Regions from separate parts of the Nonomuraea sp. NPDC059023 genome, predicted to be linked through region 3. Evidence: riboswitches for the same ligand, from Rfam matches in the RefSeq annotation. Region 3 holds a riboswitch; each other region holds the start of a gene.
What was found. Region 3 has a riboswitch for cyclic di-AMP ahead of ACFWYW_RS16215 (hypothetical protein). Riboswitches for the same ligand answer to the same signal wherever they lie in the genome.
Positions count from the first base shown of each region.

Region 1: it holds a riboswitch for cyclic di-AMP, as region 3 does, so the genes downstream of both, ACFWYW_RS39195 (D-alanyl-D-alanine carboxypeptidase family protein) here and ACFWYW_RS16215 (hypothetical protein) in region 3, are expected to answer to the same signal.
Region 2: it holds a riboswitch for cyclic di-AMP, as region 3 does, so the genes downstream of both, ACFWYW_RS28245 (coiled-coil domain-containing protein) here and ACFWYW_RS16215 (hypothetical protein) in region 3, are expected to answer to the same signal.

Region 1 covers NZ_JBHYIO010000029.1:93,843-96,020, forward strand. Annotated here, with positions in the region: gene ACFWYW_RS39190 (TetR/AcrR family transcriptional regulator) at 74-685, shown strand; cyclic di-AMP (ydaO/yuaA leader) riboswitch at 828-971, shown strand; gene ACFWYW_RS39195 (D-alanyl-D-alanine carboxypeptidase family protein) at 984-1,898, shown strand.
Region 2 covers NZ_JBHYIO010000017.1:198,726-200,903, reverse strand. Annotated here, with positions in the region: gene galT (galactose-1-phosphate uridylyltransferase) at 1-869, shown strand, start outside; cyclic di-AMP (ydaO/yuaA leader) riboswitch at 936-1,073, shown strand; gene ACFWYW_RS28245 (coiled-coil domain-containing protein) at 1,080-2,033, shown strand; gene ACFWYW_RS28240 (hypothetical protein) at 2,088-2,178, shown strand, end outside.
Region 3 covers NZ_JBHYIO010000008.1:133,920-136,097, forward strand. Annotated here, with positions in the region: gene ACFWYW_RS16205 (aldo/keto reductase) at 1-343, shown strand, start outside; gene ACFWYW_RS16210 (DUF5302 domain-containing protein) at 416-616, shown strand; cyclic di-AMP (ydaO/yuaA leader) riboswitch at 781-918, shown strand; gene ACFWYW_RS16215 (hypothetical protein) at 1,103-1,951, shown strand; gene ACFWYW_RS16220 (alpha/beta fold hydrolase) at 1,992-2,178, shown strand, end outside.

The DNA of each region.
Region 1 (2,178 bases), on a different contig from region 3:
ATTCCGCCTCCACACACAGAGGGTACTATCTTCGAGTACCTGGTACCCTAGACAGTACCCTGAAAGTGCAGGCATGACCGGATATCCTCGACCGCCCGTCGCCCTCTCGCTCGGGCGTTCCTTCACCAGCCGGCAGGAGAACGTGCTCGCCGAGCTGGAGGAGATCTTCCTTCGGGAGGGTTTTCGCCGGCTGACGATTCAGGAGCTCGCCGCCCGGCTGCACTGCTCGCGGCGTACCCTCTACGAGCTGGCGCCCAGCAAGGACGAACTCGTCGCGCTCGTCGTCGACCGGCTTCTGCAGCGCGTCGGCCGTCAGGCGATGGCCCAGGCGAGGGCGATGGACGAGCCGCTCGGGCGAGTCCACGCCTACATGTCCGCGGCGAGCACGGCGCTGACCCGCGCGGCTCGGGCGTTCTCGGTCGATGTCGCCGGGCAGCCGGGAATCCGCCGGCTGTTCGAGGAGCACTACCGGTTCGCCACGTCCATCGCCGCCGCGCTCATCCAGGAGGGCATAGACAGCGGTGCGTTCCGCGAAACGGACGCGCGCCTCGTGGCGGAGGTGATCTACGCCGCCCTGGACCGGCTGCAGGATCCCGAGGTGCTCGAGCATCTCGGCCGGACGAACGCGGAGGCGTTCCAGGAGCTGTTCGACCTGATCGTGCTTGGTCTGTCCCGCCCGTCGTGAGTCCTCCAACCGCAGCCGGAAATGTACTGTTTGCACGATATGTACTTTTTGGTAGGGTCTCGGGCATTGCGTGACGGGCCCTAGACGGGTTCGTTGCCGTTTCATTGCCCGGACCGTGCGTCTCCTGGGGAATCCGCAGGACGACGTCCGGCCGCCGAATCCGTTTCCACGGAGCCGGGGACCCAATCTTCATCGGGGTGAATCGGACGCTCGCTCAGCCGCGACCGTAGGGCACTTCCCAGCCCGAACCCGTCAGCTAACCCGGTAGGCGGCATGGAAGCAAGGAGCAAAGTCCTTCATGCCCACCGATCTCAAGAACCGGCTGAACCGCGCGCTGCTCGGCCTCGCCGCCACCGCCGTTGCCATGACCGCCTGCGCCACCGCCGCGCGGGCCACCCCTCCGGTCGGGCCCGACGACTCGCCGGAGTCCCGCTCCCACGTTCAAGACGTCGCGGCGCACGCCCCCACGGTGCTCGGCCGTGCGGCTCACGTGATCGACACCAAGACCGGCAAGGTCTACTTCAGCAAGAAGGCCGATCTTCGGATGCCCGTGGCCAGCCTCACCAAGGTGATGACCGCCTACACCGTGCTGAAGGAGGCCAAGCCGGGTGACGTCCTCAAGGTCACCTCTGGGGATGTTCGCTACGCCTCGAAGGGCGGTGCCTCGGTGGCCGGCCTGCGCGCCGGAGACCGGCTGACCGTGGAGAACCTGCTGTACGCCCTGATGCTGCCTTCCGGCGCGGACGCCGCCCACACGCTCGCCCGCGTGTACGGTCCGGGCGTCGACGCGTTCACCGCGAAGATGAACCTCACTGCTCGCGAGCTCGGTATGCGGGACACGCGCTACGTCAACGCCGACGGGATGCCCACCAACGGAGGCGGCTACTCCACCGCACGCGACCAGGCGCGGCTGGCCCAGGCCGCGCTGGGCGTCCAGGCGCTCAAGAAGGTCGCCTCCAGCCGGTATCGCTCGGTGGCCGCGACGGCGGAGCACCGCGCCTACTCCTGGCGGAATACGAATCGGCTCCTCGGCAAGCCGGGCGCCGTTGGTCTGAAGACCGGCTACACCCGGGCCGCCGGCTACACGCTCTCCTTCGCCGCGGACCGTGAAGGCCGGCAACTGGCCGGCGTCATTCTCGGGGAGACCAGCTCCACCCGCCGCTTCCAGACCGCTCAGAGGCTGCTCGACTGGGCGGTCGGCGGACAACCCTGACCAGGCCCGTCAACACGGTCGGCTCCGACGGCATTGCCGTACACGCCGCGCTGAGCGTCGCCGCCGACGGGCCCTCGTGAACTTCCGGAGCTCGCGCCCCGGCACGGACCCCAGCGATGAGTTACTATACCTTCTGGATGGTATAGTTTCCTCATTCGAGGCGAGCTGCCTTCCCGCCGGGTGTGCCACGCAGAATGGCGAAGGGACGTTCATGTTCACCAACCCGATTCCCCCAGTCCCATGAGAGACATGGGTGCTCCGAGCACGCGCACGGCGACTC
Region 2 (2,178 bases), on a different contig from region 3:
CGCCCGCCGACGAGTGCCCGCTGTGCCCGTCGTCCGACACGCGGGCCTCGGAGATCCCGGCGCACGACTATGACGTGGTGGTGTTCGAGAACCGCTTCCCATCTTTCAGCGGAAATTTTGGGACTTATCACGATGTGGGCGGCTTGAGTGAGGTGCGGCCGGGTGCGGGGCGGTGTGAGGTGGTGTGCTTCACCTCCGAGCACTCCTCGTCGTTTTCGCGGCTGAGCGACGCGCAGGTCGAGCTGGTCATGGAGGCGTGGGCGGACCGCACCGCCGAGTTGTCCGCGATCGAGGGCGTGGAGCAGGTCTTCGTCTTCGAGAACCGGGGCGAGGAGATCGGGATCACGCTGCCCCACCCGCACGGGCAGATCTACGCCTACCCGTACGTGACGCCGCGGACCAAGCTTCAGCTCGCGGCGGCGCAGCGGCGGCCAGGGCTGTTCGCGGACGTGCTGGCCGCCGAACGGGCCGGGGAGCGGGTCGTGGCGGCCAACGAGTTGTGGACCGCCTTCGTGCCGGCCGCGGCGCGCTGGCCGTACGAGGTGCATGTCTACCCGCATCGTCAGGTGCCGGACCTCGCGGCGCTGACCGAGGCGGAGCGGGCGGCCTTCGCGCCGCTCTACACCTCGGTGCTGCGGGCGCTGGACGGAATCTTCGGGGTGGCCATGCCGTACATCTCGGCGTGGCACCAGGCGCCGGTGCGGTACCTGCGTGAGCTGGGACATCTGCACCTGGAGCTGTTCTCGATCAGGCGCGCGCCCGGCAAGCTCAAGTACCTGGCGGGGTCGGAGTCGGCGATGGGGGCCTTCGTCAACGACGTGCTGCCCGAGGAGGCCGCACGCCTGCTTCGATCACAGGTAGATCACTAATTGGTTTCCACTTGAAGTCGCATTGCCCGCCATTTACTACTAATATCCCTCACGCACCGGTTGTCACAGCCGTTGCCGCCTAATCCCGGGCGTGTTGCCCGGGAGCCGGGGACCCAGCCTCACCTGGGGTGAATCCACTTCGGTGGTAGGGCATCTCCCAGCCCGAACCCGTCAGCTAACCCGGCCGGCAGATGGAGAGGAATCCCCCACGTGGCGGTTGCGTCCCCCGCGACTTTGGCCATCGGTCTCATCACCGCCGCAGCTGTGGCGTTCACCCCGGCGAGCGCGCACGCCGCGCCCAAGCCGGGCGAGAAGCAGCTGCGGGCCGAGCTGAAGAAGCTCAACACCCAGGTCGACAAGCTCATCGAGAGTTACAACGGCAAGCGCGTGGCACTCGCCAAGGCGAAGGAGGCGGAGAAATCCGCCCAGGCGCGCCTGGCCACCGCCGAGACGGCGCTGGTCGAGGCCGAGCGGCGGGTGGCCGAGATCGCCCAGCTGCGCTACCAGGGCAGCGGCGGCACGCTGCCCGGCTTCCTGTACACGCCGGACGCGCCGGGCGCGGCCGTACTGGAGCAGCTCACCGACGAGGAGCAGGCGGTCATCGCGGGCGTCGCCGCCGCCCGCGACGAGAAGAAGAAGGCCGCGGACGCGGCCGCCGCGCTCACCACCCAGATCGCCGGACAGGCGGACGAGGTGGCCAAGGAGCGCGACGAGGCCGAAGGCGTCATCAAGGACATCAAGGACAAGCTCCAGGACCTCATGCCGTACGGCACCGGCAAGCGCAACGACGGATCCTGGGCCCCCGAGCTGCCCTCCGGCTCCGACAACATCACCTCACGGATGCGGATCATCCGCGACGAGATCAAAAAGACCTTCAACCTGCCCTTCGAGGTCGGCTGCTACCGCTCGGGCGGCGGCGGCGAGCACCCGCTCGGCCGGGCCTGCGACTTCATGATGAGCACCGGCGGCTCCATGCCCACCGCCGCCAACCAGGCGCTCGGCGACCAGATCGCGGCCTGGGCGATCAAGAACAAGAACCGCTTCGGCGTGAAGTACGTGATCTGGAAGCAGCGCATCAACATGGGATCGGGATGGCGGGCGATGAGCGACCGCGGCAGCATCACCGAGAACCACTTCGACCACCCGCACATCTCCATGCAGTGAGCGCGCCCCAGTAGTGTGACCCCTCGGATGTGATCACCGGGCAAGGGGGGCACCGTGGCGCTGCAGCCACCACCGGGGCTGGCCATGCTGCTCAACATCGTCGTCTCGTGGCCGCTCGTCGACGAGGACCGGCTGCACGCGGCCG
Region 3 (2,178 bases):
CCTCGGCGGGCGGCTGGTGAGCGTGCAGAACCAGTACTCGCCGAGCTTCCGGGGCAGTGAGCCGGAGGTGGACGTCTGCGAGGAGATCGGCGTGGCGTTCCTGCCGTGGGAGCCGCTGGGGGGCATGAACCACGTCGGCCGCCTCGGCCGCCGCCACGCCGCCTTCGGGGAGGTCGCCGCCGAGCGCGGGGTCTCGCCGCAGCGGGTCTGCCTGGCGTGGGAGCTGGCCAGGAGCCCGGTGATGATCCCGATCCCCGGCTCCAGCCGCCCGGCGACGATCCTCGACTCGCTGGCCGCCGCCGACCTGGAGCTCACCGCGGAGGAGCTGGCCAGGCTGGGCTGACGCGGTGCCCGGTTTCGCGTCAGGTCGGCCGTCGTGCGAAGCTGTTGTGGTCCCCAACACCAGGAGGTCCTCATGGCGGAAACACCGGAGCCGGAAGTCAGCGAAACTCCCGAGGACGAGATGAAGCGCAAGTTCCGGGAGGCCCTGGAGCGTAAGCGCAATCAGCACTCCGACTCGGGTGCGGGTGGCAGGGGCACGGATCAGTCAAAGATCCACGGCGCACACGGCCCTGCTGCCAGCAAGCGTTCGTTCCGGCGCAAGAGCGGCGGCTGAGCCGGCGTTCTGAGGGGGTACGGCTTGGCCGTACCCCCCTTTTTCTTGACCTTCTTAGGTAGATCTTCGCCCGTTTCATGGCGATTGTTTTGCTTTTGCCGTCTTTGGCACTTACAGTCCTAAGCGTTACCAGTTGGCGACCCGACCCTTCACCAGGAAGAGGCGGCCGGCTGGCGCCGAATCCCGTACCCACGGGAACCGGGGAACCAATGTTCCTTGGGGTGAATCCGACGTACGCGTCGGTAGGGCATCTCCACGCCCGAACCCGTCAGCTAACCCGGTAGGCGCGATGGAGAGGACTGATCTTTTCATGCACCACCGCGATGAACCCCCATTCCGCGTAGTTTCACCCGCCGCCTACTGAGCGGCCCCTTCCCCAGGCTTTCCCCCCGCGCTTTCGCGTAGCGTCCGTTCGGCTTTGTGCCCGGCTACGCCCCTTTGACGAGCGCATTTCCCCTGTCCCCGCACAAAGGACTTCTCTTCTTCATGTCTTCCCGCTTTGGCATGCGTTCTTTCACCATGCTCGCCTCCGTCGCCGTCATCGGCGCGGTCACCCTCAGCACCGGCGCAACCGCACACGCGGATGACTTCTCCGAGAAGAAGCCCCTTCTCAAGGGCTCCACCACCGCCTCCTACTACTGGGACGACGCCTCCGGCCGCAACGGCGACACCGGTCTTCCCGCCTCCGGCAAGCCCATGCAGAAGGGCCTGGCCGCCAGCCCGAGCTGGCCCCTCCTGACCGAGGGCTACGTCATCTACAAGGGCAAGAAGGAGCCGTTCTTCGTCGGCGACCGCGGCCCCGGGGTCCCCTCGAACAGGGGCATCATGCTCGACCTCGACGCCAAGACCTTCGCCTCGCTGACCGGCGGCAAGTTCAACTCCAGCTCGCTGACCGTCGACGGCGTCGGCGGCCAGGGCCACATCAAGATCGAGTACGTCATCACCAAGTGGGGCCCCGGCGTGGGCAAGAAGAACCACCCCGTCGCCTTCTCCACCGGCGCCTGGTCCCGCAAGGACGCCAAGCCGGCCACGCCCCCGGTCGTGACCGCGGAGGAGAAGACCGAGAAGAAGGACGAGAGGCCCGAGACCCCGGCCGCTCCCGCGCAGGTCGCCAAGAAGGCTCCCGAGCAGGCTCCTGAGAAGGCCCCCGAGCAGACCTCCGCACAGGCCTCCGAGCGGGAGAAGGCGCCGCAGGCCGAGCTGGCCGCGGCGGTCACCACCCGCGAGACCGAGTCGAACGGTGTGGGCGGCCTCGCCCTCATCAGCGCCCTGGCCCTCCTGAGCGGCGGCATGTTCCTGGCCCGCGGCCGCATCCGCAAGGCGTTCGACCGCTGACCTCTTTACTCATGGGGAACAGAATGTGATTCTGTTTCCCATGACCCAGCGCGCGGCCGTCAACGGCATCGAGATCGTCTACGACAGCTTCGGCTCGCCACAAGCACGGCCACTGCTGCTCATCATGGGGCTCGGCGCCCAGCTCATCCACTGGGACGAGGAGTTCTGTGAGCTCCTCGCCGAGCAGGGTCACTATGTCGTCCGGTTCGACAACCGCGACGCCGGTG